DNA from 4 places in the Qipengyuania sp. RANM35 genome. Region 4 is predicted to be linked to each of the others. Evidence: predicted binding sites of a transcription regulator. Region 4 holds the regulator's gene; each other region holds the start of a gene.
The links. The regulator LexA, encoded in region 4, represses DNA repair genes until DNA is damaged. The targets are predictions, from matches to a motif close to GTTCCNCNCTTGTTCT.

Region 1 (7,463 bases), 600 kb from region 4:
GGTCGATGCCATGGTCATCGCCACTGAAAGAGCAACATTGGCACGCGCGAGGTACGAAATGACGTTCGAAGCCGTGCCGCCCGGACAGCAGGCGACGAGGATGAGGCCGACGGCCAACCCGCCTTCCAGACCCAGCAATGTTGCCAGTACGATCCCGGCGAGCGGCATGATCGAGAACTGGAGCACCACTCCGGCAAGAACTGCGCGCGGCATCCGCAGCACACCCCTAAAATCATCGAGGGTCAGGGTAAGTCCCATGCCGAGCATGACCACGCCCAGCATGACACTGACGAGCGGCTGGCCGAAGGGAACGATACTACCGTCGACAACCCAGAGGAACAGCGGCGGAAAGAACCATGCGAGCATGGTCCCGGCTAGCGTCCAGAATGCGAACAGTCGCGTCGCCCAGCCGATCATGCCCCCTCCCCCTTCGATTCCTAGTCGTCTTCGGCACCGATCTTCGGCAAACTCTTGGCCGCGCGGACAATCGCATCGTTATCGTGCACGAAGCGCCCCCTGGCGTTTCGTTTGGCAAGAGCCAATGCAGCGTCGGCAACTGTCTCCGCCTTGATGGCACGGTACTTGCGGTACTGCCCTTGCAGGGCAAGATTGACCAAGGGCGCAGCTGCAATCCCCAAGCGTTCCGCGACTCTTCGGTCGTTCTCGCGCGTCCCGCGAAGCAATCCGGGGCGCAGAATGTCGAGGCGTCCCAGTCGCAATTTGCCAAGGTCCCGCTCGACCTCGCCCTTGACGCGAAGGTAGAAGTTCTTCGACGCGAAGTCCGCCCCGACCGAACTGACGTGAACGAAACGTTCGACACCATGCTCTTTCGCGGCCCTGGCGACAGCCATGACGAGATCCTGGTCCACCGCGCGGAATGCCGCTTCGTCCTGTCCAGACTTCTTCCATGTCGTGCCAAGCGCGCAAATGATCGCCTTCGGCTTGATCGCCTCAATCACTTCGTCCCACTGCGCAGGGTCTGCGACGAACATTTCCATCCGCGCCCCTTCGGGCAGCTTTGCCTCGCGCCGGGCGATAGCGGTAAGGCGCAAGTCCTCGCGCCCTACGCAAGCCTGCATGACGGTGCGGCCAATCAGGCCGGTCGAGCCGACAAGCGCAATACGGATTGTCTCAGACATTGCTCAAACCTTCGGGTGCGCGACCATAAATCCGGCGCACCTGGTCGATGGCGTAACGATCGGTCATGCCGGCAATGAAGTCGGCGATATGGCGGCTGCGATGCGGTTCGGATGCGGGCATCTGCGAAAGCCAGTCATCGGGCATCGTCGATGAATCCTGACTATAGGCGACGAAGAGGCGCGCAATCACGTCGCGCGCCCGCTCCGCTGTCGAAAGCTGGTCGGGGTGATAGTAGAGCCGCTCGTACATGAAGTGCTTGAGACCGCGTTCCTGGTCGCGCATCGCGGGCGAGAAAGTCGCCAGAGCATGTCCGGCGGCACGCACGTCCTCGGCGCTGTCGATGCCACCCAATTGCGACCGCGTTTGCACCAGTACATCGTTGACCATGGTACCGATCTGCGTACGCACGAGCTCGCGCAGCTGGCGGTCACGCGATGCGTTCGGGAACCGCCGCTCCACCGCGCGCCACTGGTCGCCGAGCCAGTCGAGCGTAAGCAGGTCGTCAAGCTCGAGGAATCCGGCGCGTAAGCCGTCATCGATATCGTGATTGTCATAGGCGATGTCGTCGGCAATTGCCGCGACCTGGGCCTCAAGCGAAGGCCATTCGCCAAGCGAGAGCGGGAAGGCAGCGTCGACCTCCGCCAAAGCCCAATGTGGTGCGTCGACCGGGCCGTTGTGCTTGGCCATGCCCTCAAGCGTTTCCCAGGTGAGGTTGAGGCCCTCGTGTTCGCAATACGGGCTCTCGAGCCGTGCCAGCGTGCGGATACCCTGCGCATTGTGGTCGTAACCGCCTGCGTGGGTCATTGCCTCTTCCAGTGCCTTCTCGCCTGCATGACCAAAGGGCGGATGGCCGATATCGTGAGCAAGGCAGAGGGCTTCGGTCAGGTCCTCGTCCAGACCGAGTTCGCGCGCTATTACCCGGCCAATCTGCGCGACCTCGATACTATGCGTCAGGCGCGTGCGATAATGGTCGCCGTCCGGTGCGATAAAGACCTGCGTCTTCGAGCGCAGGCGGCGAAAGGCGATCGAGTGAACGATCCGGTCCCGGTCGCGCTGGAACTCGCTGCGAGGACCGCGGGTTCCGTCGCGGTTTTCGGCGAATTCGCGCCCGCGGGACTTGGCGGGGTCGGCAGCGTAGCGGGCTCTTTCCATGGGTGGCAGCGGCTTAGGTCAGGTACCCGCGCGCGACAACGTGAACGAAAAGCGAACCCGCCTGCTTATCGGCAAAAAGAAAGGGCCGCGCGACATATGCCGCGCGGCCCCTCCCGATTTCGATACCCTATCAGTGGATGCCGATGGTGTCCGGGTTACCGTCGGGGTCATTGTTGACCGAACCGCCGCTGCGGATGGCACCAAGGAGCAGCAGGCCCGCCATGTGGGGGCTGGCCATCGAGGTGCCCGACAGGGTGGCATAGCCGCCTCCCTTGTAGGTCGAGTAGATCGACGAACCCGGCTCGGCATAATCGACCGGCGGGTTGCCATAGTTCGAGAAGCTCGACCAATTGTCACCCTGTGCGAACGACGACACTGTGTAGATGTTCGGGTGGTTGGCCGATGCAGGTGACTTGGTAGTTGCGCTCGTGCTCTCGTTGCCTGCGGCCAGGGCAAACTTCAGTCCGCTTCCGGCTGCGGCAATGACTGCATCGTTGAGCGCCTGGCTAAAGCCGCCACCCAAGCTCATGTTGGCCACATCACCGCTTGCAGCAATGCTTGCTGCATAGTCGATACCGGCGATGACGCCGCTGTTCGAACCCGAGCCGCGACGGTCGAGAACCTTGACCGGGATAACCGTAACGCCCGGAGCGACCCCGATAACGCCAATACCGTTTCCTGCGATGGCAGCGATGGTACCTGCGACATGGGTGCCGTGGCCGTTCAGATCGTTTCCGTCACGATCCTTGGTGAAGTTGCGCGCAAGCGAAGTGTTCACGTTGATATCGGGGTGGGTGAAGTCGACACCGGTGTCGATAACGATCGCTCGACCGGTCGCGCCGGTCTGGCCGCCGTTAACGCGCTGGATGCCCCACGGCAGCGTTTCGGCCTGGGCGGTCACGCCACCCGGCTTGCCGCTCTGCATAGTGGTGATGACCTGGTCCTGCTCGCAGAATGCGATGCGCGGGTTGTTGGCCTGCATCTTCGCAACGCCCTGGGCTGATGCGTTGATGGAGAAGCCGCGAATGGTGTTCTGGTAGGTGTGGCCGACACCACCACCAGCAGCGTTGGCGGAGCGGGCCGCCTCGGCCTTGACGTTGCCCTTGGCGACGAGACCGGGGTTGAAAACGCAGATGTAGGAATTCTCTATCTTGGAGCCTGCTGCGGGGGCCGATTGGGCCGTACCCGAGACAGACATCCCCGCTGCCGCAAGCGCAAGGACGCTCGCGGCCGCCATGCGACCAACGGTAATTTTCATATTGTGAGTCCCTTCCCAGAGTTAGGAAGGTACATCATGCCGACAAAAAACTTTGCATCAATATCGTCATGGTAAATTTCGTTGAAAAAAATTCTTCGCGCTCTTTTCTAACGATACCTGACCGATTGACGCATCATTCGAGTATCCAGTCGGCAATTTCCTTGCAGTGGATCGTCGTGGAATCGAAGACCGGCAGAACATTTGCATCGGTATCGACCACCAGTTCGAGTTCGGCACAGGCGAGGACGATCGCTTCCGCCCCCTCCTTTTCTTTCATCGTAATCATCGTCTTGATTGCCCGCTCTGCATCGCGCGTCACGCGGCCCAGCATAAGTTCCTTGTAGATGATGCCATCGACCATCTCGACGTCTTCGGGCTGCGGAGGAAGCAAATCTACACCGTGCGCGACGAGACGCTGGCGATAGAAACTTTCGGTCATGACATATCGCGTGCCGAGCAGCGCCGCGCTCTTGCAGTTGGCCTCCTGCATCGCCCGACCGACACTGTCGGCGATATGGAGCACCGGTATCGACACGGCTTCCCCTATGCGGTCGTACACTTTGTGCATTGCGTTCGCAGCGATCACCAGCCCCTCGGCCCCGGCGCCCTCAAGCCGCCGTGCTGAATCGATCAGGATGGTGGCAACGGCATCCCAATCCTCTACCTGCTTCGCTTGGTAAATCTGCAGGTAGTCGAGGCTCTCGATGAGCATTGGCGGGCCCGCCATCGGAGCAACCCTCTTCTGCACCAGCCGATTTATGCGTTCATAATAGTCGCGGGTCGAGATCCAGCTCATCCCGCCAATCAACCCCAATTTCCGCAAACCCTGCGCCCCTTCCCTTGAAGCCGACGGTCAACCGTGCGGCCCTTAAACGATCCTAAGGCGTAGAAACGGACGGCGTATCTTCGGGTTCCGCAGAAGTCGGGTTACCGTTCGCCAACACCTCGTCGAGCCAAGCCGTCAGGTCTGCGACGCTCTTTTCCGGTGCCTCTTCCATCGGAAGGTGCCCGATCCCCGGATAGTGAACCAGCTTTGCGTTGGGGAGATGGTCCATGTACCAGCCTGCCGCGTCATAGGGGATTAGCGCATCCTCTTCACCCCACATCACGAGCGTCGGGACCTGCATCGCAGCGACGCTTTCCGCCGAGAAGGACCTTCGGGGGGTAGAAAAGCGCTTGCGCGTGGCCGCGCGCGCGCCTGGATAGCGAGCCATCTCCCAATAGCGATCGACCGCCTCGGGGGTCACCACGGCCTGGTTCGATACGCTCTGCGACAGGCTCTTCTCGACAAGCGAACGCGGCAAGAGCTGGCTCATCAAGTCGCCGATGACCGGCTTGCCTGCGAGAGTGAAAGCAAGATTTCCGCTACCCTTACGCTCGATCGGAGCTCCGCCCGCATCGACGAGGATAAGCGCGTCGAGCCTGTCGGGATTGGCGATGGCGTATCCCATCGCGATCCCGCCACCCATCGAATTGCCTCCCAAGGTGAAAGTCCCGACGTCCAGTGCATCTGCAACCTCGTCGACGTCATTGACGAAGGCCGTGAGGTCGTAATCGTCACCGGGCGCAGGTCCGGTCAGCCCGTGGCCACGCTGGTCGAAGCGGATCACCCGGTACTTGTCGCGCAGGGCCTCGGTCCATTTCTGCCAAGCAGAAAGGTCCGCGTTCGAGCCGTGAAGCAGGATGATGACGGGCGCATCGCGCGGTCCCTCGTCGCGGAGATGAATTTCACGGCCGTCGGTGAGCTTCACGAACTGCGACGGGGCAGTGGCATATTTCGCGCGCATCTCGGCAGGATCGGTATCGGGCACCCGAAACACGAAGAACAGCACGACCAGCAGGCCAAGCAGTATGCCAAGAATGCGCCAGAGCCACTTCATGGGGCCATCTCCTCGATCCAATTGCGCACGATGGCCAGCCCGTCGGTGTCGACCGTCTCCTTGCCAATCTCCGGCATGGCAACGCCCGGCTCGGTTGTGCTCATACGATAAGCGATGATCGACTTGTCAGGTGCACCGGGGACAATGTCGAACAAATTTCCGCCTGCCCCACGTCCGGCTGCCACTGGTCGCTTGCCGATGCCGATCGCGTGCGGGTCCTGCTGTTCCCAACGCAGGTCCAGTCCGCTGTTCGATGCCGTTGCTCCGGGCCGGTGGCAATGGGCACAGTTGACGTCGAGGTAGGCGCGCGCCGCGGCCGTGAGGTTGGCGCTCTCGCGATCCTCCCACACGGGAAGCTGGTCGGCATCCTGGGGCAATTTGTCGAGGTGCCCGGCATCGACCATCGCCGCGAGCCAGTCGCGCGACAGATTGCGCGCCTTGGGACCGATCGGCGTCACTACGCCGTCCAATCCGTGGCATTCCTTGCACTGGTTCTTGTTGGGCACGCGGTAGCTGATCGCCTCACCTTTCGGCGTGAAGAGGTCGAGCCGCGCCCCCGCGATGGCAAGCCGGGCCTCGGTCTGCTCGTCGTTCCACAGATAGGGCAGCGCGAGCCAGCCGTCGGCACGGTGCAGGAGTACGCGGGTTTCGACCAGGCGGCGCTTGCCATCCTGCTGAAAGGCAAAGGTCTTGATGAGCGCACTTCCGACAGGCAGGTCGAGCAGGTTCTCGCCATTCGCTCGCGCCATTGAACCTGCCGGCACGTAGACGAAGCGCAGCTTTTCAGCTCCGTCCGAAAACAGCGGCGTATTGAGCCGATAGGGGGTGACGCCCTTGCCCGGCAACTGCGCGGGCGCGTCAGCGAAGAAGCCGTACTCGGACAACGACCTCGGCATCGCAGGATCGGTTATCGCGACTTCGTTGACCGAGCCGGGCGGGGTCGCGCGCGCTACCATCGCGCCGGAAAATGCCAGCGCGGCGCAAGCGACCCAGGCGAAATGCTTCATCCACCCAGCCTTTCAAGCAGCGCGGCAGGCGCCCCAATGCCTTCGCGGTAGAATATTTCGATGGGCGCGGGGGCATTGGTAAGCGGCGCAGGCTGAGCACCTGTCAGTCCCTTGCCCTGCTCTGTCAGACCGAGCGTCCATCCCTTGGTACCCGGCGCAACGTAGAGCGCAGAAGTCGGGTTTCCGAGCCCGTCCCACAGCAGCGGGGGCAATTCGCCACCGAAGGCTGCGAGCAGTTGATCCGCACCTTCGAGTTGGGGATCGTAACCCCCGTTGGCGATCAGATTGGCCCCGACCGTCACATTGCGCGGAAACGGATCGTACCGCGGATCGGTGAACGCCTGGGTGTAGGAAATCACCATGATCGGCGCGGTCGGGTTGCCGGAGAGGATGTTGTTCTCGACCAGCACGCGGTCGTTGGCCATGACCATGATGCCGGTCCCGCGGCGCACGCCCGCGACGATGTTGCCCGGGGGTGCAAAGTTGGGTGTGTCGTTCGCAACCACGAGGTTGTTCGCGACGATGACATTACCGCCACCCATGACCGGCAGGCCAGGCAGGTCGAAGATCAGGATGCCACCCGTGTTGCGCGTGGCGACATTGTGCTCGACCAGTGCATTGCGGCTGTTCTCGATCTCGATTCCGGCGACATTGGCCTCGGCAATCGAGTTGCGCACTGTGATGTGGTTCGACTGTCCGACGTAGATGCCCGCATCGGACGCGCCCGAAACCTTTGCCCCGTCGACAAGCACGCCGTCGCTTTCGACCGGGTAGATGCCATAGGCGCCGTTGGTGGGCGCAGGACCATTGGTCCAGGTCACACGGATGCGATGGTAGATGATGTTGTCGGCACCCTTGGACTTGATCCCGTCACCCTTGGGATTCTCCAGTGCGAAATCACGCAGGGTAACGTTGTCGCTGGTCACCAGCAGGCCTTCACCCGCTCCCTTCTGGGTGGTGAAATCGAGTACCGTGCCGTCCATGCCCGCCCCGCGGATGGTCACGCCGTCGACGTCGAGGCTCAGT
Region 2 (7,463 bases), 230 kb from region 4:
GCGCGGGCGATAATGGATCACCGTGGCGCACAGGCCGGCGCGATGGCGGCCATACTTGCCGTAGATGTACTGGATCACCTCCTCGCGCCGCTCATGCTCGAAATCGACGTCGATGTCGGGCGGCTCCTTGCGCTCCTCCGAGATGAAACGGTCGAACAGCAGCGCGTGCTTGGCAGGGTCGACGCTGGTGATGCCGAGGCAATAACAGACCGCCGAGTTTGCCGCGCTGCCGCGCCCCTGGCACAGGATCGGCGGATCGACCCCGCGCGCGTAGTCGACGATGTCCTTGATGGTGAGGAAATAGCGCGCCAGCTCCAGCTTGCCGATCAGCGCCAGCTCGCGCTCCAGCGTGGCGCGCACCGTGTCGGGCACACCGCTGGGATAGCGCCATTGCGCGCCCTTCCACGTCTCGCTCTCGAGGAATTGCTGCGGTGACTGGCCGTCGGGGTAGATCTCCTCCGGATACTCATAGCGCAGTTCGTCGAGGCTGAAGTCGCAGGCATCGGCCACTTCGCGTGCGGCGGCAATGGCGTGGGGCCAGCGTTCGAACAGGCGCACCATCGTCTCGGGCGGCTTCAGGTAACGCTCGGCATTGCCATGGAGCAGGTGCGCGGCGGCAGCGACGGTGGTTTTGTGCCGGATCGCCGTCATCACGTCCTGCAAGGGCCGCCGGTCGGGTGTCGCGTAATGCACATCGTTGGTCGCAAGGATGGTGAGCCCGTTCGCCCGCGCCAGCGCGTCAAGCTGCTCGATCCGCGCGACATCATCGCCGGTATGGAGATAGCTGGCGGCAATATGGCGAAGGCTCGACAGGCCCGCCGCCAGATGCGGGAGGACATCGGCAACGGGCGCGGCGACATGTTCCTGCATCCGTTCCCCGCCAAGACCGACGACATTGCTCGCCCAGGCGGGCACGGTGAACTCGCGGGCTAGGTCACGTGGCGGGAGCAGGACCAGTTGCACCCCTTCGGCATGGCCGGCCAGCATGGTGAGCGAGATGTCGCAGGCGCCCTTCTCCTGCCATTCACCGTCGAGCGTCTGCATCCGTCCTGCACTGATGAGCCGGCACAACCGTCCATAGGCTGCACGGTCGACCGGATAGGCGAGGAAGGCCAGACCTTCGACAGTTTCTATCCTGCAGCCGATAAGCGATTTCAATTTCAGCGTTTTTGCTTCGGTATGGACGCGCACGACACCGGCCATGGTATTGGCATCGGCAATCCCGATGGCATCGTACCCCAGCGCGCGGGCCTGCAGCACCAGGTCGACCGCATCGCTCGCTCCGCGCAGGAAGCTGAAGCAGGAGGCGATACCGAGTTCGACGAAGGGCGCGCGCGGTGGTGCGTCGATCAGATCGGGGTCGAGTTCGATCGTCCGCTTGGGAATCTGGAGGTCGTTCTCGGGCATCTCACCCCCTCACTTCCCCGAGCCGCGTCTTGACCGCCGCAAGGTCGGCATCGAACAGCCGCGCCTGTTCCTCGCGCGCGGGGCCTTCGAGGCGCAGGAGGTAGGACGGGTGCGAAGTGACCCACAGCTCGCTGCCGTCCTCCAGCGGGATCGGCCTGCCGCGCACCTTCGAGATGCTCACCGTCCTGCCCAGTACGCTGCGCGCCGCGCTGGCACCCATGGCGAGCACCAGTTTGGGCTGCACGATCGCGCGCTCGCCCTCGATCCACCAGCGGCAGGTGTCGATTTCCTTCGCGCCCGGGTTCTGGTGCAGGCGCCGCTTGCCGCGCTGGACGTATTTGAAATGCTTCACCGCATTGGTGAGGTAGGCCGTGCGCCGGTCGATCCCGGCCTTTTCGAGGTGAACGTCGAGCAATTGCCCTGCCGGCCCCACAAAGGGGCGACCCTGCAAATCCTCGTTGTCGCCCGGCTGCTCGCCAACGATCATGAGCGCCGCATCGCGCGGCCCCTCGCCCATCACCGCATTGTTGTCGAGCGCGCCGATGGGGCACTTGCGGCAGGCGTGGATGGCGCGGTCGATCGCCTTCAGCGTGTCGGGCCGTTCCTCGAATTCAAGCGCGCCCTTCTCGACCATCGCCGCCTCGCGGTTCTGCGCGCCCGCGATGAGGTCCGGGATGAGCGAAGCCTCGGGCATGTTTTTCCAGTATTTCTTCGGCATCTCCTTCAGCATCGCGCCGACCTTCAGTCGCGCGGGGTTGAAGATCGACGCATAGTACTTGCGCCAGAGGTCCTCCATCGGATCGCCGCCGGGCGCATCGCTGCGCTGTGCGGGCGGCCCTTCGGACATGATGCTCCCGTCCCAGTGCAGGCTGCCGCGCGGGGTCAGGATCGACCAGCGCATGTTGGAAAAACGCCGCATGAAGAAGCCCGCATTGGCGCGCAGGATGTGGTGCTCGGGCTCGAACCAGGCGGCATAGTGCTCGCCCGCTTCCTCCCCGAGCGCATCAGGGTCGCTCTCCACAAGCCGGAAGCGGACGAAGGCATGCATCTTGTGACTGTCGCGGCGGACGTTCTTGTCGAGTTCCTCGATCCGCCGGACATCGAGATCGGCCTTGTCCTCCATGATCCGGGGATTGGCCTGCAGCCGCCACAACAAGCGGTAGAGCAGCGCAAAGCGTTCGGTGTCCGAATGAAGCGCTGCATTGCGCGCCAGTTGCACGAAGCGGCGATTGGCGCGGACGGGACGCGCACCGACGGGCGGGACCGGCATCCGCCGCTCGCCATGCGAGAAGAGGTCGCCGCTGCCCCCCGGTTCGACCCAGGCAATGCGGTCGGGCGGCACCTCGCACTGCACCAGCGCACGGGCCCGTTCGCGCCAGAAGTCGAAATCGTCGGCCTCGGGCAGGTTGACGACGTAATAGGTACCGAGCCGGACGTGCTGGAGCCCAAGGGCCTGTTTAACAGTCATGCGACAAAAAGCTCCAGCTGCTCGGTCTTCGGCGCGAGCAGGCTGCGCAGGTCGGCGCGGTCGGTCAGCAGCACGGGCCACCAGTCGACGGTGCAGATAAACGGGCGCACCTTGGTGATCGACAGCGTGAGGCGCGCCACGTCATCGAGGCGTAGCGTGCGATGGCGGCGGCTGGCGAGGATCTTGCCCACCGCCTTCACACCAAGCCCAGGGACGCGCAGTAGCTGCTCCTTGGAAGCGCGGTTCACGTCAACCGGGAACTGCTCGCGGAACTTGAGCGCCCAGGCCAGCTTGGGGTCGATGTCGAGCGGCAGGTTCCCGTCTGCCTCGGTTGCCTGCATCACCTCGGACGGCTTGTAGCCGTAGAAGCGCATCAGCCAGTCGGACTGGTAAAGCCGGTGCTCACGGATCAGCGGCGGGCGCTTCAGCGGCAGGACCGCGCTGGCATCGGGGATCGGCGAAAAAGCGCTGTAGTACACGCGGCGCAGCTTGAAGCTGTCATAGAGCCGGCTCGCCTTGCCCACGATGTCGCTGTCGGTCGCGGCATCGGCACCGACGATCATCTGCGTCGACTGGCCCGCAGGCGCGAAACGTGGCGCATGGCGGAAACGCTTCCTCGCATCCTTCGCCTCGACGAGATCGGCCTTCACCTTGCCCATCGCGCCTTCGATCTGCGCTGCGCTCTTGTCGGGCGCGAGGCGGGTCAGGCCGCTGTCGGTCGGCAGTTCGACATTGATCGAGACACGGTCGGCGTAGAGGCCCGCCTGATGAACGATCTCCGGATCCGCCTCGGGGATTGTCTTCAAGTGGATGTACCCGCGAAAATCGTGTTCTTCCCGCAGGATGCGTGCGACTTCTACCAGCTGTTCCATCGTGTGGTTCGAGCTTTTCACGATGCCCGACGACAGGAACAGCCCCTCGATGTAGTTGCGCCGGTAGAAGGCGAGCGTGAGGTCGACCACCTCCTGCGGCGTGAAGCGCGCGCGGGCCACGTTCGAGCTCTTGCGATTGACGCAGTAATGGCAGTCGAACACGCAGTGGTTGGTCAGCAGTATCTTGAGCAGGCTGATGCAACGGCCATCGGGCGCATAGGCATGGCAGATGCCCATCCCCTCGGTCGAGCCGATCCCCTTGCCGCCCATCGAGTTGCGCTTGGCCGTGCCGGACGAAGCGCAGGAGGCATCGTATTTCGCCGCGTCGGCAAGGATTTCCAGCTTCTGAAGGACCGATTGCGAGGACATTTGTTCCTTATATGTTCTCAACAATCCTTCGCCAATAACAAAAGGCAATCGTCATGGTTAAATTGCGCTCACCATCCCCGTGAGAGCGCATTTAACCACCCAAGGCGTTATCCTTGCCCGACAACAGGAGGACATGGGTGGCGCTATTTCGGAGGAATGCGGCTGTCGCGCAGCCGGAACGCCGCGCGAGCCGCAGATATGCTGTGGACTGCCCTGCCCGGCTCAAGATGCTCGGTGGCGACCGCATCGGCCGCCTCAGCGACCTTTCCGAGGCAGGTGCCCGCCTCGACACGCCTAACCCGCCCGTGGAAGGCGTTTCCGGCCTGCTCGAATGGGCGGACCAGGAGCATTTCTGCAAGGTCGTCTGGGTCAACGACAACAGCTGCGGCCTGATCTTCGAACGCCCGATCCCGATGGCGGTAGTGGAACATGCCAGCCAGACGGTCGAGGCGCCCAGCGGGCCGGTAGCCAACTTCGGGAATATCCCGCTCGGCCAGAAACGGTCGCGCCGAAGCGAGTTCCTCCGCTCGGAATAGGCATTCAGTCGCGGGCAAGGCGATCGGGGGCATGGGGCCGTTCGGAGGAACCTATGCGCGCCATTCTTGCCTTTTCTGCCCTCGCGATGCTTGCCGTACCCGCAATCGCGTCCGACGAGCCTGCAGACCAGCACGCGGAGGCGGCGCATGATGCCCATCCGGCCCCGCGGACTTGCACACCAGCGCAGACGGTCGTTCCGCCGTTCAACAACACGCCCGAGGCGATGGAACAATCCCGCGTGGCCGCAACGATTTTGCGTGGCGATGAGATTTGCAGGATCAGCGCCCTCTTCCCCGAGAAGTCGGAGATCGAGCATGGCAAGGAACAGCCTGTCCTGCCGGAAGAAGCTGCTGACGAGCCTACGGAAGAACCCGCTCCCGAGCAGCCCGCCTGATTTCAGGCGCAGAGTCCCTGCAGATACCAGTCGGGCAGCCCGCCGTTGCGGTCGTTACCCCTCCCGTCACCGATGATGCCCTGGCGGTAGATCCAATAGCGGCGCCCATGGTCATCCTCGATCCGGTAGTAATCGCGCAGGCGCGTACTACCGCGCTCGCGCCACCATTCGGGCGCAATCCGTTCCGGACCTTCCACCCGCACCACCTCGTGCACGGAACCGCGCCAGCGAAAGCGTTGGGGGTAGCCGTCCGGGGTAGCATAGAGCACCGCGATCATTTCAGGTTTCTCAAGCATTTTCAGTGGCCTTTCATGAAAAGCGAGCAAGCCTTGTGAAGCCGGTTCCGGGTCGAGTGGAGGCTGCCAGCGCTGCGCCCGTTCGGGCAAATGGCTGGCAAAGGGAACCGGCCGGCTGACCGCGCGCGGGCCGAGGCGGACAGTCAGCCGGTCGATGCACGCGGAAAGCGAAGTCCCGTGGCTTTCCGCCACAGCCTCGATATCGCCCTGCTCCAGCGCGAGCGGTTCGGCCCAGCTGGCACGCAGGCGCAGCATCTCGATCCCGAAGCCAGCGTCGACATCGTCTAGCCTGGCCGCGAACAGTCGCACGATATGCGCCGGATCGCGCGTCGCTGCGGCCATTTCGAGGCGGCGTACGACCACCTCGCCATCGACACGCCACAGGCCGAGTTCGAGGCGCCGCGCGCCCAACCCCCTGCCCTCCAGTTCGCGTGCCATGTCGGCGGCAAGATCGGACACCACCGTGTCGAGCAATTGTCGGTGGCGGATCGGCTCCATCAGTCGACGCTGAACCAGCGGCGTCTGCACCGGCACCACGGGCAACAGCGGCTCGGGCACAAGGCCGAGCAGCTGGTCGAGCCGGATCAGCGGATTGGCCGCAGGCGACTTGCGGTTGCGGAAACGCCGCTGGATCGCGTCGCGCCCGATGGTCGCAATCTCGCCCAATCGCTTGAGGCCGAGGCGGCGCAGCACGGTGACCACATCCTTGTCGAGCCTCAGTGCCGCGACGGGCAGGTCGGACAGGGCACGCGCGATTTCCTCGTGCCCTTCCACAATCGTGCCCGGCGGCCCGTAATGCGCCAGCGCCCAAGCCGCGCCTGCGGTGGGCGCGATGGCGGTGCGCACTGCCAGTTCGCGGCGGGCGAAGGCATTATGGACATCCTCGACCAGTCTCGTCTCGCCGCCGAAGAGGTGCGGGACCGAGGTTACATCGACCAGCAGCCCGTCAGGCGCATCGAGCGCCGACCACGGCCCCCATCGCTGCGCCCAGACGGCAAGGCTCTCGAGAAAGGCAAGATCACCCGCTGGATCGGAAGGCGCGGTAATGAGCTGCGGGCACAGCGTGCGTGCGTCCGCCAGCATCATTCCGGGTCGTGCGCCGGCTTCCGACCCGGGACGGTTGGCAGCTTCGATGCGGGGTCCGTGCGCAGTGTCGGCGATCAGGACGAGCGGCTGCCTGTCGAACTCGCGACGCTCTTTCCCACCGCCCTGCCGCCAGCGATCCATCGCCAGTGCAGGAAGCCAGATCGACAGTATCCTGCGCGGGCGGTCGTTGCCGTGCCCGATCATGTTCACGCCCCTTGCGGAAGCCGCCTGCGCTGCAGCCCCGCAGTCCAGTCCATCGCGCCTTCGGTGTCGTTGTCCGCGGCCCGCTCGCGCATTGCCTTCAGTCGAACACCGTCCTGGTGCAGCAGCCATTCGCCCGGCGCATGGGTACGGGCGCGGAACAGTTCGGCCCGCCATGCCGGTACGCCTGGCGCCTGCGCGTTCCAGCGGAGCGGTGCTGAAGGCACCGAGATCACCTCCCAGCGCATCCGCGCCGAAGACAGGTCGCGCTGAGCATCGAGACGGACGAGAAACAGCGGCACACCGTGTTTTTGCGCCGCCAGCGTCAGCCGCCGCGAGGCGGTAAAATCGAGCGCCCGCGGATTGCCGGACACTTCCCCGATCACGAAGGCGAGGTCGCGGCAGCGCAAACCCTCTTCCAGGGCAAAGAGCGCATCCTCCGGCTTGTCGGCAAGTACGTGGATTAGCCTTGTCGCCAGTTCCCGCGGCAGGCCGGCACGATAGGGGCGCCCACTCAGTCGCGCTGCCTCGCGCGTCTGCACCCACAGCACGGCGCGGCGGTCCTCTTCCTTACGCACTTCCCCACGGGGAATGCTGCGCCAGTCGTCTAGGGCCAGCGCCAGAGCCACCGCCGCGCCCGCCCCTTCGCGCGATGAGGCGAAGATTTCGCTGTGCAATGCTGGCCCGGATTGCGCAGCCAGCCCCGGACGCCACCGGGCACTGCGCCGCGTGGAAATCGCGGCGACATCCTCAAAGGCCGTGAAAGGCAGTGGAGCAGGATCAGTATGGATCATAGGGAATCGACTCGTATGTTCCTATTATGTTCCATGTCG
Region 3 (7,463 bases), 240 kb from region 4:
TATTCGGTGGACGGGCGGCTTCTCGCCCTGCCCCGCCCCGACACCTTCCCTGATCTCGACAAGGGCGGCTACGGCCTGGTCGAGTTGCCTTCCCGGGAAACCGGCGGCCTGATCTGGTTCTGCCCGCGTGAGGATACGGCGGACTTCGCGCTGGCGGAAAAGCTTGGCGAAGACTTCGATGCGCTCGGCATGGGCGAACAGGTACTGTTCCGTCGCAAGACCCATTCGGTCGCGGGCAACTGGAAGCTCATCATGGATGCCTTCCTCGAGAGCTATCACGTCACCCGCCTTCACGCGAAGACGATCGGGCCGTTCTTCAAGGACGGTGCGACCAGCGGTGACATGATCGGCCCGCATTCGCGCAGCGCGGTCGGAAGGCTGGAAGAAATGGAGGGCGTCGACCTTGCGAACATGGGCGAGCTGCGCCGTGTCGTTACCTTCGCCTACCAGATGCTGCCCGGCGCGCTTGTCATACCCAGTCCCGATTACATCAACCTCATGGTGATGATGCCCCAGTCGCACGACCACACACTGGTCGAGGACTTCATGCTCATTCCCGAGCACCCGGCAACCGACAAGGCGCGCGACCATTGGGAGCGCAGCTGGGCACTGCTCGACGGCGGGGTTTTCGCCTCCGAAGACTTCCGTGCCGCCGAGCTGGGTCAGCAGGGCCTGTCGACCGGTGCCATCCCGTTCCTGACGCTGGGGACGATGGAGGGCGGCATCAGGCGGTTTCACGAGACGGTCGAGGAAGCCTTGCGCGCGGCCAACTGAAGGCCTAACCGCGCGGCCATGTCCGACAACCGACTTCCCGAAGAAGGCGACCGCATCGCCAAGCTGCTCGCGCGTGCGGGCGTGGCCAGTCGCCGCGAAATCGAGCGCATGATCGCCGAGGGCCGTGTCGCGCTCAATGGCAAGGTGCTCGACACACCTGCCGTGAAGCTGAATGACCTGAACGGAGTTACTGTCGACGGGAAACCGGTTGGCAAGGCGCAGGAAACCCGCCTTTTTGCTTTTCACAAACCAGCCGGAATGCTGACCACGGAATACGATCCCAAGGGGCGCACGACGATCTACGATGCCCTGCGCAACGCCTTGCCCAAGGACGCGGGGCGGGTGATGCCGGTGGGCCGCCTGGACTACAACACCGAGGGTCTCCTGCTCCTGACCAATGACGGCGAGGTAAAGCGCGCGATGGAATTGCCCGCCACAGGCGTCCCCCGCACCTATCGCGCCCGCGCCTTCGGCGACGTGACCCAGGAGCAGCTCGACGATCTCATCGAAGGGGTAGAAATCGACGGCATCCGTTACGGGCAGATCGAAGCGAACCTTGAGCGCGGATCGGGCCGGAACCGCTGGATCGAAATGACCCTGCGAGAAGGCAAGAACCGCGAAGTACGCCGCGTGCTCGAACACCTCGGGCTTGAGGTGAACCGCCTGCTGCGCATCGGCTATGGCCCGTTCCACATCGGCGACCTCCCGCGTGGTCGGGCGACAGAGATCAAGCGTGGCGATGTCGAGGCATTCAAGCGCGAACTGGCGCGCGGTTTCCGCAAGTGAGGATTATCGCCGGCGAATGGCGAGGACGAAAGCTCGTCGCACCTCCGGGTGACCTGACGCGTCCTACGGCGGATCGCACCCGCGAAACCCTCTTCAATATACTGGCGAGCAGGCTCGGAAGTTTCGAGGACCTGCACGTACTCGACCTGTTTGCAGGTTCGGGCGCGCTCGGACTGGAGGCATTGTCGCGTGGCGCTGCATCCTGCCTTTTCGTCGAGCAGGATGCTTCCGCGATCAGGGCCATACGTGCCAATATCGACGCACTCGGCGCGCGCCAGCGGGCGACCGTGCAACAGGGCTCGGTGCTGTCGCTCGGCCCGGCCAAGAAGGCCCACGAGCTAATCTTGCTCGATCCGCCCTACGAAACGGGAGCGGGAATTGTCGCGCTCGACCGAATGCTACGGCTGGGCTGGATCGATGCTTCGACATGGATCGCGCTCGAGACAAGGTCGAACGAAGAGGTTTCGCTGAAGTCGCTGCGCGTCGAAGCGGAGCGCAAGGTTGGCAAGGCCAAGCTGACAATTCTTCGCCTCGACACCTGAGAATCGAAAAGGGCGAGACCGCCGCGGCGGCCCCGCCCCCTCCAAGCGCAGCGCACAACTCCCCATGGGAATTTCGCGCGCTGGACGTAACCGGGTTAGTCGTTCGGCTTGTCGACCGGCAGCGTACCGCGATCGGCGCTGATTTCGCTCGCCGGACGACCCGGCCAGTAGTTCAGCGGACGGTTACCGGTCTTGTTCTTTTCCCACGAGTTGATGCAGTTGTCCTGCTGCTGCGGCGTGCAGACCGGCAGGTCGTCGCCGGTTGCAGCAGTGTCCGCTGCAGGGGTTGTCTGCACGACGGCGTTGCTGACAAAGCGCGGCTGCATCGTGCTGGCCGAAGCTGCGGCCGTGGTGGCGACCGCGGCAGTGGTGCTCTTGTTCATTTGCGCCGCAATCTGGGTCCAGGCGATATCGCGCTGGTCGGGCGTCATTTCATAGACGCTGACGCGCTGCGGATCCGTCAGCACCCACCAGCCATCGAGCTGGGTCGGGGTGAGCGTCCAGTAATATTCCTGCACGCCATAGGGCCAGCCGAGATAAGCGGTCTGGCGTTCAACCGGCCAGCCGTCGTAATCGCTCTGCTGGACCTCGGTCAGGACATAGACATTGCCCTGGGCATCGACGGCCACGTCCTGCGCTGCGGCAGGGATAGCGGTAAAGGCGAGCGCGGCAGCGCCAGCGAAAAACAGCTTGTTCATTGTAAGCTCTCCAGAATTGTCATTGCCTCCACTACGCCGGAGCGTGGCCAAGGGTTCCGGGGACCTGCACGGTGCGCCCTTGCGCTCAGGGTCCGCGTTCACTAGCTGTTCCGGTGATCATGTCGGACCTCCCCGCCCCTTCGGAAACTGGCCAGGACCAGCGGATTCCCGCCTATGCGGCTGTCCTGAACGAGCCCCAGCGAGAGGCGGTTCTTACTACCGAGGGGCCGGTACTGATGCTGGCCGGTGCGGGCACGGGCAAGACCGCTGCCCTTACCGCAAGGCTTGCACATCTCATCGCAATGCGACGGGCGTGGCCGAGCGAGATTCTTTGCGTCACCTTCACCAACAAGGCGGCACGCGAGATGCGCGAACGCGTCGCACGCCACATCGGCGATGCGGTTGAAGGCATGCCCTGGCTCGGCACTTTCCATTCGATCGGCGCCCGCATGCTTCGCCGCCACGCCGAACTGGTCGGGTTGCAGAGCAATTACACGATCATCGACACCGACGACCAATTGCGTCTCCTCAAGCAGCTCATCCAGCAGAACGACCTCGACGAGAAGCGCTGGCCTGCCAAGCAACTGGCGGGGCTGATCGACAGGTGGAAGAACCGTGGTCTCAACCCCGGTGACCTCGATGCGATCGAGAACGAGGCCTATGCCAATGGTCGCGGCGCACAATTCTACAAGCTGTACCAGGACCGGCTGAAGGAACTGAACGCCTGCGATTTCGGCGACCTCCTGCTCCATATGCTCAATATCTTCCGCACCCACCATGACGTGCTCGAGCAGTACCAGCAGCGCTTCAAATACATCCTCGTCGACGAATACCAGGACACCAACCAGGTCCAGTACTTGTGGCTGCGCCTGCTCGCACAGAGCCGGAAGAACATCTGCGTGGTCGGTGACGACGACCAGTCCATATATTCATGGCGCGGCGCAGAAGTCGCCAACATCCTGCGGTTCGAAAAGGATTTTCCCGGAGCCGCGGTAATCAAGCTCGAACAGAATTACCGTTCCACCCCGCAAATCCTTGCTGCGGCTTCAGGTCTCATCAACGCCAATAGCGAACGGCTCGGCAAGACGCTGTGGACCGAACTGCCGGCAGGCGAGAAGGTCCGCGTCATCGGCGTGTGGGACGGACCGGAGGAAGCCCGCCGCGTGGGAGAGGAAATCGAGCGGCTGGAGGCGGAGGGTGCCCCGCTCGACCAGATCGCGATCCTCGTGCGCGCCCAATACCAGACCCGCGAGTTCGAGGACCGATTTATCCAGATCGGGCTCAACTACCGTATCGTCGGCGGTTTCCGGTTCTACGAGCGTGCCGAAATCCGCGACGCGCTGGCCTATTTGCGCGTGATCGAGCAACCGGCGGACGACCTCGCATTCGAGCGCATCCACAACCAGCCCAAGCGCGGCCTCGGGGCCAAGGCGCTCGAAACAATGCGCCGCCATGCGCGCCGGATCCAGGCGCCGCTCGCCGCTGCCAGCCTGGATCTTGCCGACAGCGACGAACTGCCTCCCCGCGCGCGCAACACCCTTATCGGACTGCTCGGACAATTCGCGCACTGGCGCGACCAATCGACCAAGGTCACCCCATCCGAACTCCTTCGCATGGTCGTGACCGAGAGCGGTTACGAGGAGATGCTGCAGAAGGATCGCAGCACCGAAAGCGCTGGCCGGCTCGAAAACCTGTCCGAACTCGCGCGGGCGATGGAAGATTACGAAACGCTCACCGACTTCCTCGAACACGTCAGCCTGGTGATGGACAACGATGCGCGCGACGATGGCGAAAAGGTCACCATCATGACCATGCACGCCGCCAAGGGGCTGGAGTTCGACCATGTCTTCTTGCCCGGTTGGGAGGAAGGCGTCTTCCCGAGCCAGCGCGCGCTCGACGAAGGCGGGCTCGCCAGCCTCGAGGAAGAACGGCGGCTCGCTTATGTCGCGATAACCCGCGCGAAACGCCGCTGCACCATCCTACACGCGGCAAACCGCCGCATCTACGGGCAGTGGACCAGCTCCATCCCGAGCCGGTTCATCGAGGAGCTTCCGCAGGACACGGTCAATCGCGAGACCACGATGGCTGGCGGCGCTTCCCTTTGGCGGGCGAACTGGACCGAGAACGAAGATCCTTTCGCACATGTTTCCACCAGCCGTCCGGACCGCTCCACCGCGCGGGGCCCCGGCTGGCAGCGCGCCCTGAGCACCGGTTACGATGCCACTCCCAAACGCCTTCCCGAACCGGGCAAGAGCGCCGCGAGTTTTGCCGCCAAGCCGCGCACCGATATCGCCATCGGTGCACGCGTCTTCCACGACAAGTTCGGTTACGGCACGGTCACGGATCAGGAAGGCAACAAGCTGACCATCGACTTCGAGAAGGCAGGCGAGAAGCGAGTGATCGACAGCTTCGTCAAGCCGGCGGACTAGACCCGATCCACAGACCTCGCTCGACGAAGAACTGCGTCGGGGCGAAGTCAGTCACTTCGGTCCAGGACAAGCCCCGTTCTTCCGCGAACTCGATGAGAATTCGTCTCGCTTTTCCGAGATCTCCTGAGGTTCCGCCCTGCTTGTCGGCATTGTCGAGGTAGATGACCCCGCCAGGCGCGAGATGTTCGGTCGCCTCCCTCGCGCAGTCGCAACGCCAGGACCCATCGATCATGATGAGGTCGTAGGTCGCACCTCCCGGCATGGTGACATATTGGGCCTTGTCGCTGGCAAGGCGCAGAGAAACGCGGTCGCAATCCGCCAGTTGCCGTGAGACTTGCGCATACCACTGCGGATCGCTCTCGACGCTCTCGACAGAAGCTGCGCGCGCCGCATACCACGCGGTCGACATCCCCGATCCGAACTCGAAGACGCGCGAACGTGAAGGATCGAGATGCTCCGCTATGGCATTCGCGGCATCGTACGAAATCCACGGGCGCGGAGGACGCCTGCCCAAGAGCTTTCGTCCGAGGCCGGTCGAGATAGCTCGCGGCCCATTCCTCAGCAGGCGGCCAGCCGGGACGAGGTTACCGAGTTCGTCGCGAAAGCGCGGATTGCGCCTCCCGCCCCCACGCCAGATTTTTGCCCACAGCCCCATGGGCAGGTCGTAGCAGCGACAATCCGGCAGCGACAGCTTACGCGGCGGCTTCGTCCACCTGCCCGCTGGGTTTGGTGTCGCGATATCGCGCCTCCCACGGGCGAGCGAGTTCACCCCAGAAACTGCGCGGCCCCTCTTCGATACCCGTCTCGCAATTCACGTGCGGTGTCGGGTCGAGATAGGTGCCGAACATCACGTCGAGGAAGGCGAAGGTGTTGGAGTAGTTGGTCCCCATCAGTCGCTCGTCACGAATGTGATGCAGGCGATGGGCGGCAGGCGAGATCATGATCTTGCCGAAACGCCCGAAGGTCCACGGCACATCCGCATGGGCGAGATACCCCCAGAAGGTGCGCAGCATTTGTGCGGCAGCGATCGACCATAGCGGGAAGCCCAGTGCCACCACGGGCAGAAGATCGATCAGTACGCTCAGGAGCTTTCCGACCGGGTGCTTACGATGAACCGTCAGCCAATGAATGGCGGTGTCGGAATGATGGGTCGCATGGAAACGCCAGAGGCCGGGCTCATGCTCGAGCCGGTGACGCCAGTAGGCGGCGAAGTCGATGAGAATCGCGGCCGCAGCGAGGACGAGAACTTCGCTGGTCCCCTCCCAAAAGCTGGCGAGCGTCGGATTTGTCCCGATGGTTGCATGTAATGCCCCGCTCGGTGCCTCGAAAAACGGAGCCAGCAGGACAGAATTGAAGATAGCGAGCGCGAGGTTCTTCGAGAATTCTTCCCGCGTCGCGCCAACCGCCTTGATGAAGCCCTTCCGCTTGGTCGCAAACGCGAGAAGTCCGAAAACCACCCCATGAGCGGCAAGGATCAGCAGCACATTGCGCAAAAGGTCGAGAAAAAGCCCCATCGGTGCAACCATGCACCAAGCTTGGTAAACAAAGGCTCAATCCCGGCCCGGCGAACCGTTCGATCTGGCTCAGGAAAGCGCGGAAACGTCGAGGAATCCGGGCATCGGGCCGTTCCATTCACCCGGTGCCGTCGGCTCGTCGTCGAATTGACGCTCGCGGCGCGGCTGGCGCTCTGGCTTGTCTTCCCGCTTGGGCTTTACCGACCGCGGCGCGCGCTCATCGCGTGACTTGCGACCGCCCCTGTCCGAACGGGCGCGCGGCTCTTCCTTGCGTTTATCCTGGTCGGCAGCTTCGTCGCGATTGTCCTGTGAAGGCTCCTTGAGCTCGACCCGGACATCCTTCTTGCCGAATACCGGTACTTCGGAACCGGTCAGCTTCTCGACGTTGGCGATCGCCTCCGCGTCATCCTCCGCAACGAAGGTGAAGGCGCGTCCCTTGGCACCCGCGCGGCCCGTGCGACCGATGCGATGGACGTAATCGTCCGGGTGCCACGGCGTGTCGAAGTTGAACACGTGGCTCACTCCCTTGATGTCGAGACCGCGTGCAGCAACGTCGGACGCGACGAGGATGTTCACCTCGCCCGCCTTGAACCGTGCCAGTTCCTTGAGGCGGCTCGACTGATCCATGTCACCATGGATTTCGGCACTCGCATAACCGTGGCTCTGCAGGCTCTTGTTGAGTTCGCGCACGGTGGTCTTGCGGTTGGCGAAAATGATCGC
Region 4 (7,463 bases):
TCTGCAGCTTCTTGATGTCGAAGCGCGCCGGGCCCTTGCCGACACCGTCGAGATCGAAAAGCTCGACGGCTTCCTCCTTGGTGATCTCCTCGCGGTCGCCATGGCCCCAACCGAGACGCAGCAGGTAGTTGAAAAGCGCCTCGGGAAGCACGCCTTCCTCGTCGCGATAGGCCTCGACACCGACTGCGCCGTGACGCTTCGACATCTTCGCGCCATCGGGGCCGTGGATCAGCGGCACGTGGGCGTAGACCGGATCCGGCCAGTTGCCCTCGATGGCGTTCATGGCGCGGATGATTGGCAGCTGGCGGAACGCGTTGTTGATGTGGTCGTCGCCGCGAATGATGTGAGTGACTCCCATGTCATGGTCGTCCACCACCACCGCCAGCATGTAGGTCGGCGTGCCGTCCGAACGCAGCAGGATGTAGTCGTCGATCTCGCTGTTCTGGACGGTGATCCTGCCCTGGACCGCATCGTCGATTGTGGTCGCGCCTTCGGTCGGCACCTTCAGGCGGATAACGTAGGGCGCACCCGCCGGAGCTTCCGACGGATCGCGGTCGCGCCAGCGGCGGTCATAGCGCAAGGGCCGCTTGGCGGCTCGCTGCTGCTGGCGCATTTCCTCCAGTTCCTCGGGCGTGGCGAAGCACTTGTAGGCATGGCTGGCAGCGAGAAGCTGGTGGGCAACCTCGGCATGACGCTCCGCGCGATCAGACTGGAACATGGGCGCATCGTCGAAATCGAGACCGAGCCAGTCGAGCCCTTCGATGATCTTGTCGATCGCGTCCTGCGTGCTGCGCTTGCGGTCGGTGTCCTCGATCCGCAGCAGCACGCGGCCACCATGATGGCGGGCATAGAGCCAGTTGAAGAGCGCCGTGCGCGCACCGCCGATATGGAGATATCCGGTGGGCGAGGGAGCGAAGCGGGTGACGACCTGTCCGGCAGTCTTTCCGGCGCCGCTCACACTATCGCTTGCCATTGTCTCTCGCTTCCTTTCAAACACTTACATGGCGACGCGGGGGACGCCCTTGATACCGATGGGGGAGGCGGACGATCACGTCCGTCGGGTCGTGCCGCGCCCTTGGCGCATGCGCGCGCTCTTGTCCAGATTCGCGGAGGGTGCGGAAGGGTTGCTCGCGTCGGCCAGGTTCGATCGCGGGCCATGGATTACCGTTGGTTTCGCAGCAGGTATCGGGGCTTGGTTCGGTCTCGCCTCGCCTTGGCAATGGTTGGCGGCCATGGGCATGCTGGCCCTCCTTTCCGCGGGTGCGATTGCATTGTGGCGGAGCCGGGATGGGCGCGCTCACCTGCTCTATGCCACGGTTGCCGTTGCTGTGGCGATTGTAGTCGGCATCGCGGTTGTCTGGCTGCGCTCGGAGATGATCGGGGCCGAGCCCATCGCTGCACCGCGCTTCGAGCGAATGGACGCCCGGATAATCGAACGCGATGAACAGCCGGCGGAGGGAAGGGTGCGCCTTACAGTCGCGGCGAGTGATCCGGAGACCGGCAGGGCGCTTGCTTATCGCATAAACCTTCCCCTTGAGCGGGACTCCTCGGCCTTCCGGGAGGGCGCAAGGATACGCTTTGCCGCGCGCATGATGCCGCCGGCACCGCCGATCGTTCCAAGGGCCTACAATTTCGCCCGGCGTGCCTGGTTCGACGGATTGTCTGCGACGGGTGCGGTGGTCGGCGATGTGGAACTGGTCGAGAGCCCTGGGGAGGGAAGTGCGAAGCTCGCTGGAGTACAGCGAGGCCTTTCCGAATTCGTGCGGGCCCGGCTTTCCGGAGGGGCCGGGTCTATTGCAGCTACTCTTGCGAGCGGAGATCGCGGGGCCATCTCCGAAGCGGACGAGGAGGCCATGCGCGATGCTGGCCTGACGCACCTGCTTTCGATCAGCGGATTGCATGTCAGTGCAGTCATCGCGGCTGCATATGTCCTGACCTTGCGGCTGCTTGCGCTGTGGCCATGGCTGGCCCTGCGCGTCCGTCTGCCATTGGTGGCGGCGGTTGTCGGTGCGGGAATGGGGATCGCATATACATTGCTGACAGGCGCGGAGGTGCCGACTGTTCGCAGCTGTATCGGGGCAGTGCTGGTGCTGATCGCATTGGCATTGGGGCGCGAGCCTTTGTCCATGCGCATGGTCGCAGTGGCAGCGCTGGCAGTCCTGTTACTGTGGCCGGAATCTCTCGTCGGGCCGAGCTTCCAGATGAGCTTCGCCGCCGTGATCGCCATCGTAGCGCTGCACAACTGCGAGCCGGTGAAGCTATTCCTAACTCCCCGCGAGGAGGGGCTAATACGCAAATGGGGCAGGCGCCTGGTCATGCTGTTCGTGACCGGAATGGTCATCGAACTGGCGCTGATGCCGGTTGTGTTGTTCCACTTTCACCGTGCGGGGGTGTACGGCGCATTTGCCAATTTGCTGGCAATTCCCTTGGTGACCTTTGTTTCCATGCCGCTGGTCGCTTTGGCCCTGATGCTCGATGTGGTTGGAGCCGGGGCACCGGTCTGGTGGCTTGCTGGCAAGTCGATCGAGGGCTTGCTTGCCATCGCGCATTTCGTGGCCGACCAGCCAGGGGCCGTGCGGCTTTCGCCCCCGGTTCCCCTGACGGCTATGCTTCTCTTCGTTGCCGGGGCGCTGTGGTTGGCGCTGTGGCACGGTACCAAGAGATTGTGGGGGTTGGTCCCGGTCATGGTTGGAACGCTTTGGATGCTGGTCGCCCCGATGCCCGACGTGCTGGTGACGCGCGACGGGCAGGACCTTGGCATCGTGGAAGCGGGAGAAACGCTGATCGTCCTGCGCGAAAGCAAGGGGGGCTACGCGCGGGACAACCTCATGGAGATCGCCGCAACAAGGAGCGAGCCCATTGCTCTAGCGGACTGGCACAAGGCGAGATGTAGCGATGACTTCTGCATCGTGACGATCGAGCGATCGCGGCGCGATTGGCGATTGCTGATCGCCCGGAGCCGTAACCTGATCGAGGAAAGAGCGCTGGCGACCGCCTGCGCACAAGTCGATATCGTAATCGCGCAGAGATACCTTCCGCGCTCGTGCAAACCGCGATGGGTGCGGATCGATCGGCGCTTTCTCGATCAGGAGGGTGGAACTGCCCTCTACCTTTCTGGCGAACGGATCGAAACGGTCGCCCAAGCAGAAGGCGGGCATGGCTGGTGGTCACCGCACGAGCGAATCTGGAAGAAGGACGGCGCGCCTTTCCCGAAAGAAGAGCGCGCCGCAAGCAGTCCCGCTAAGACATTTGCCGGACACTGAGCTTCTTTCGAGCGCAGTGTCGTCTCCGGTCAATGGTAGCGTCGTAGCAGACCTGCGAGTTTGCCCTGAACCTTGACCCGATGCGGTTCGTAGATCTGCGGCTCGTAGGCCCCATTCGCCGGATCGAGCCGAACACGACCCGCCTCACGGCGCAGGTACTTGAGCGTCGCCTCCTCGTTGTCGACAAGGGCCACGACGATCTCTCCGTCACGAGCACTGTCCGTGCGGCGGACGAGGGCGAAGTCACCGTCGAAAATACCTGCCTCGATCATCGAGTCACCGGACACCTCGAGCGCATAGTGTTCACCCGGACCGAGCAGTGCAGCTGGGACAGGCATGCTCGACTGACCTTCGATGGCCTCGATCGGCGCGCCCGCGGCAATGCGGCCGTGGAGCGGGACCTCGATGATGTCGTTGGCCGGAGCTGGGGCCGGAGCGCGAGGTGCGGCAGCAGCGATGACCGCGTCATTTGCAGCCCGCGGCCGTGACGCGCTGGTTACGGCGTCTTCCGGAAGCTTCACGACTTCCAGCGCACGAGCCCGGTTGGGCAGGCGCCGGATGAACCCGCGTTCCTCAAGCGCGGAGATCAGGCGGTGGACGCCGGACTTGCTCTTGAGGTCGAGCGCCTCCTTCATTTCTTCGAAGCTGGGCGAAATTCCCGTCTCCTCCAGCTTCTGCTGGATGAAGCGGATCAACTCGTGCTGCTTGGCGGTCAGCATGACTGCGAAACTCCCGTGTCGCCTGTTCACAACCGTGTGAACGAATGTGGAACAATTAGGCAACCCGAATCGCCAAGTCAAGCAATTCAGCCATTTTCGAGCTATCGGGTGTGGAACAAGTGTTCGTGGTACGTCCCGCTAGCCGCAAAGCAGTGCGCGCGTTGCAGATGCGACGTCGCCCTGTCGCATCAGGCTCTCGCCGACGAGAAAGCTGCGCACCCCGGCACTAGCGAGCCGAACACAATCGGCATGCGTTGCGATACCGCTTTCCCCTACCAGCAAGGTGCCCTCTGGCGCCAGGGGAGCCAGACTTTCGGTAGTCGCGAGGTCGGTGACGAACGTCCGCAGATCGCGATTATTGACTCCGATAAGGCGCGATTCGAGCGCTGACGCTCGCTCCATTTCGGATTCGTCGTGAACCTCGACAAGCACGTCCATGCCATGTTCAATCGCGGCCGCTTCGATTTCACGCATTTCCGCATCCTCGAGGGCTGCGACAATGATTAGGATTGCGTCCGCTCCGATTGCACGCGCTTCGGTGACTTGCCACGGGTCGACCATGAAATCCTTGCGCAGGACGGGAAGGTCGCAAGCAGCGCGGGCCGCGACTAGATAATCCTCGTGCCCCTGGAAGTACGGCGCGTCGGTAAGGACGGAGAGGCATGCCGCACCACCCGCGGCATAGTCGCGTGCGTGCTGGGCGGGATGGAAGTCTTCCCGGATCAATCCCTTGGACGGCGAAGCTTTCTTCACTTCTGCGATCAGTCCGAAGCCTTCTGCCTGCGCTTTCTCAAGTGACGCCCTGAAACCGCGAGGTGCGGATTGCTCGCTGGCCAATGCCGCAAGTTCGGCAAGTGAACGCATCGCCTTGCGCGCTGCAACTTCCTCGCGCTTGGTGGCGCAGATTTCGAGGAGCTTGTTCATCGGGCCATCTCGATCCAGCGCGAGAGAAGGGACTTCGTCGCTCCCGAATCCAATGCTTCGGCCGCCAGCTCAGCACCCTCGGCCCAGTCGTCAGTACGCCCGGCGACCATCAGCGCGGCGGCGGAATTGAACTTCACCGTCTCGCGATAGGCGCTTTGTTCGCCGTCGAGCAGCGCGGCCAGTGCCTTCGCATTATGTGCCGGATCCCCGCCACGGATCGCCTCGAGCGGAGCGTGATCCAATCCCGCCATGGTCGCATCGACGCGCTTCATGGCAAATTCGTGCCCGGTTACGTCCGCCATCTCGTTGCCTCCGGCGAGGCTCAGCTCGTCCAGCCCCTCGTCGCCCGAGACGATGAAGGTTCGCTCCGTGCCAAGGCGTGCGGTCGCATCGCCATAGATCGAGACGTAGCCTGGGCGCGCGATGCCGATCAGCTGGCGCTTGATCCCGACCGGATTCGACAACGGACCCATGAGGTTGAAGATCGTCCGCCGGCCCAGTTGCTTGCGAATTGGCTGGATGCGCACCATCGCCGGGTGGTGGTTGGGTGCGAAGAGGAAGCAGATGCCGAGTTCGGCCAGCGTCTTTTCCGCAGTCCGCCCTGCTGCCGCCATGTCGAGCCCGAGTACTTCGAGCGTGTCGGCCACACCCGAAAGCGAGGAAATCGCCCGGTTTCCATGTCGCGCTACAGGCACGCCGCAGGAAGCAACCACCAAGCCAACGGCGGTCGAGACGTTGAGCGTGTGGTGCCCGTCGCCACCGGTGCCGCATACGTCGATCGCGTTGCCCGGCCCGGCCACGGGGATGTAGCGCGCTCGCAAGGCCCGCGCCGCGCCGGCGATCTCGTCGGCAGTCTCGCTGCGCTCGGTCATGGCGAGGAGGAAGCGGGCGATCTCCTCGTCGCTGGCATCGCCGTCGAGGATCCAGCCGAAGACCTCCTCGGCCTCGCTTTCGGTCATGTGCGGAACGGCAAGCGGCAGGTGCTTCATGCGATTTCGCGCGCCTCGATCCCGCAGAGCGCGAGGAAGTTCGCGAGCAGGGCATGGCCGTGCTCGGTGGCGATGCTCTCGGGGTGAAACTGCACGCCGTGGATCGGCAGTTCCCGGTGGCGGAATCCCATTACGCTGCTGCCGTCGAGTCCGGGCGTCTCGCTGGTTGCATTCACTAGCAGCTCGTCGGGAATGTCCTCGACCACCAGCGAGTGATAACGGGTAGCAGTGAAAGGTGACGGCAGTCCGGCGAAGACGCCGCTGCCGTCATGCGTCACGGGTGACGTCTTGCCATGCATCAGCCCGCCGCGGACCACATTGCCGCCAAAGTGCTGCCCTATGGACTGGTGTCCGAGACATACGCCGAGCAACGGCTTTCCGGCATCGGCGCATGCCGCCACGAGGTCGAGACTGACGCCGGCCTCGTTCGGCGTGCATGGCCCCGGCGAGATCAGGAACCCGGCAGCGCCGCTCGAAATCGCCTGGCCGGCCGAAATGGCGTCATTGCGAACCACCTCCACGCCTGCGCCCAGCTCCATCAGGTAATGGACAAGGTTGAAGGTGAAGCTGTCGTAATTGTCTATGACAAGGATGGTACGGCTGTCGGTCATTCGTGGCGTCAATGGCGGCGCGAGGCCGCTCTATCAAGCAAGATAAGCTGGACCTGACGTCACGCCTGCTTGCCAGCGAACCTGTCGCTCGCCCGCACAAGCCCGTCGGTGATGCCCGGCTCGGTGTAGAGGTGCCCGCCATCGGGCACCATCTGCAGTTCGACCTCGGGCCAGGCCTGCTTGAGGTCCCAAGCCGAGCGGGGCGGGGTGCAGCAGTCGTGTCGGCCCTGGACGATCACGCCGGGAATGTCCGCCAGCTTCCATGCATTATCAAGCAACTGGCCTTCTTCGAGGAAGCAGCCATTGCGAAAATAGTGGTTCTCGATCCGCGCGGTGGCGACGGCATTTTCGCCCTCGGCCATGTGGTCGACCGTGTCTTCCTGCGGGAGCAGGGTGCAGGTCACGCCCTCCCAGCGGTTCCACGCAGCTGCAGCCGCCTTGCGGACCTCGGGATCGGGATCGTCGAGCAGGTCGCGATAGGCTTCGACCAAGTCGTCCTGCTTGTCATCGTCGATATGGGCGACGAAATTGTCCCATTCCTCGGGGTAGAGCTCGCTCGCGCCAAAGGCGCAAAGCCAGTCGAGTTCGATCTGGCGGCCGAGGAAGATGCCGCGCAGGACCAGTTCGCTCACCCGGTCGGGATGGGTCTGGGCATAGGACAGCGCAAGCGTCGAACCCCAGCTGCCGCCGAACACGAGCCATTGTTCATGCCCACACATCTCGCGCAGCTTCTCCATGTCGCTGACGAGATGCCAAGTCGTGTTGTGCTCGAGAGAGGCGAACGGAATCGAGCGGCCACAGCCCCGCTGGTCGAACAGCAAGACGTCGTACAGCGCCGGATCGAACTGCCGCCGCTGACCCGGGCTGCATCCGGCGCCGGGGCCGCCGTGCAAGAAAACCGCGGGCTTGCCACCCGGCGTGCCGACCTTTTCCCAGTAGATCGTGTGGCCGTCACCA

Region 1: the regulator LexA is predicted to act here: its motif matches at 2,334-2,349, upstream of RAM60_RS02815 (deoxyguanosinetriphosphate triphosphohydrolase).
Region 2: the regulator LexA is predicted to act here: its motif matches at 4,119-4,134, upstream of RAM60_RS04705 (putative DNA modification/repair radical SAM protein).
Region 3: the regulator LexA is predicted to act here: its motif matches at 2,897-2,912, upstream of RAM60_RS07100 (ATP-dependent helicase).

The regions. Positions count from the first base shown of each region.
Region 1 is NZ_CM196433.1:562,762-570,224, reverse strand. Features, by position in the region: gene RAM60_RS02825 (bile acid:sodium symporter family protein) at 1-417, opposite strand, end outside; gene RAM60_RS02820 (NAD(P)H-binding protein) at 438-1,139, opposite strand; gene RAM60_RS02815 (deoxyguanosinetriphosphate triphosphohydrolase) at 1,132-2,292, opposite strand; gene RAM60_RS02810 (S8 family serine peptidase) at 2,423-3,550, opposite strand; gene RAM60_RS02805 (aspartate/glutamate racemase family protein) at 3,684-4,373, opposite strand; gene RAM60_RS02800 (alpha/beta fold hydrolase) at 4,429-5,430, opposite strand; gene RAM60_RS02795 (SO2930 family diheme c-type cytochrome) at 5,427-6,437, opposite strand; gene RAM60_RS02790 (parallel beta-helix domain-containing protein) at 6,434-7,463, opposite strand, start outside.
Region 2 is NZ_CM196433.1:930,050-937,512, reverse strand. Features, by position in the region: gene RAM60_RS04715 (error-prone DNA polymerase) at 1-1,407, opposite strand, end outside; gene RAM60_RS04710 (UdgX family uracil-DNA binding protein) at 1,409-2,875, opposite strand; gene RAM60_RS04705 (putative DNA modification/repair radical SAM protein) at 2,872-4,116, opposite strand; gene RAM60_RS04700 (PilZ domain-containing protein) at 4,254-4,652, shown strand; gene RAM60_RS04695 (hypothetical protein) at 4,706-5,047, shown strand; gene RAM60_RS04690 (Y-family DNA polymerase) at 5,050-6,633, opposite strand; gene RAM60_RS04685 (hypothetical protein) at 6,636-7,424, opposite strand.
Region 3 is NZ_CM196433.1:1,405,749-1,413,211, forward strand. Features, by position in the region: gene RAM60_RS07080 (aromatic ring-hydroxylating oxygenase subunit alpha) at 1-774, shown strand, start outside; gene RAM60_RS07085 (pseudouridine synthase) at 793-1,560, shown strand; gene rsmD (16S rRNA (guanine(966)-N(2))-methyltransferase RsmD) at 1,557-2,102, shown strand; gene RAM60_RS07095 (hypothetical protein) at 2,198-2,800, opposite strand; gene RAM60_RS07100 (ATP-dependent helicase) at 2,920-5,229, shown strand; gene RAM60_RS07105 (O-methyltransferase) at 5,213-5,884, opposite strand; gene RAM60_RS07110 (sterol desaturase family protein) at 5,922-6,743, opposite strand; gene RAM60_RS07115 (DEAD/DEAH box helicase) at 6,813-7,463, opposite strand, start outside.
Region 4 is NZ_CM196433.1:1,163,618-1,171,080, reverse strand. Features, by position in the region: gene gltX (glutamate--tRNA ligase) at 1-973, opposite strand, end outside; gene RAM60_RS05920 (ComEC/Rec2 family competence protein) at 1,095-3,263, shown strand; gene lexA (transcriptional repressor LexA) at 3,293-3,982, opposite strand; gene trpC (indole-3-glycerol phosphate synthase TrpC) at 4,121-4,906, opposite strand; gene trpD (anthranilate phosphoribosyltransferase) at 4,903-5,895, opposite strand; gene RAM60_RS05900 (anthranilate synthase component II) at 5,892-6,506, opposite strand; gene pip (prolyl aminopeptidase) at 6,566-7,463, opposite strand, start outside.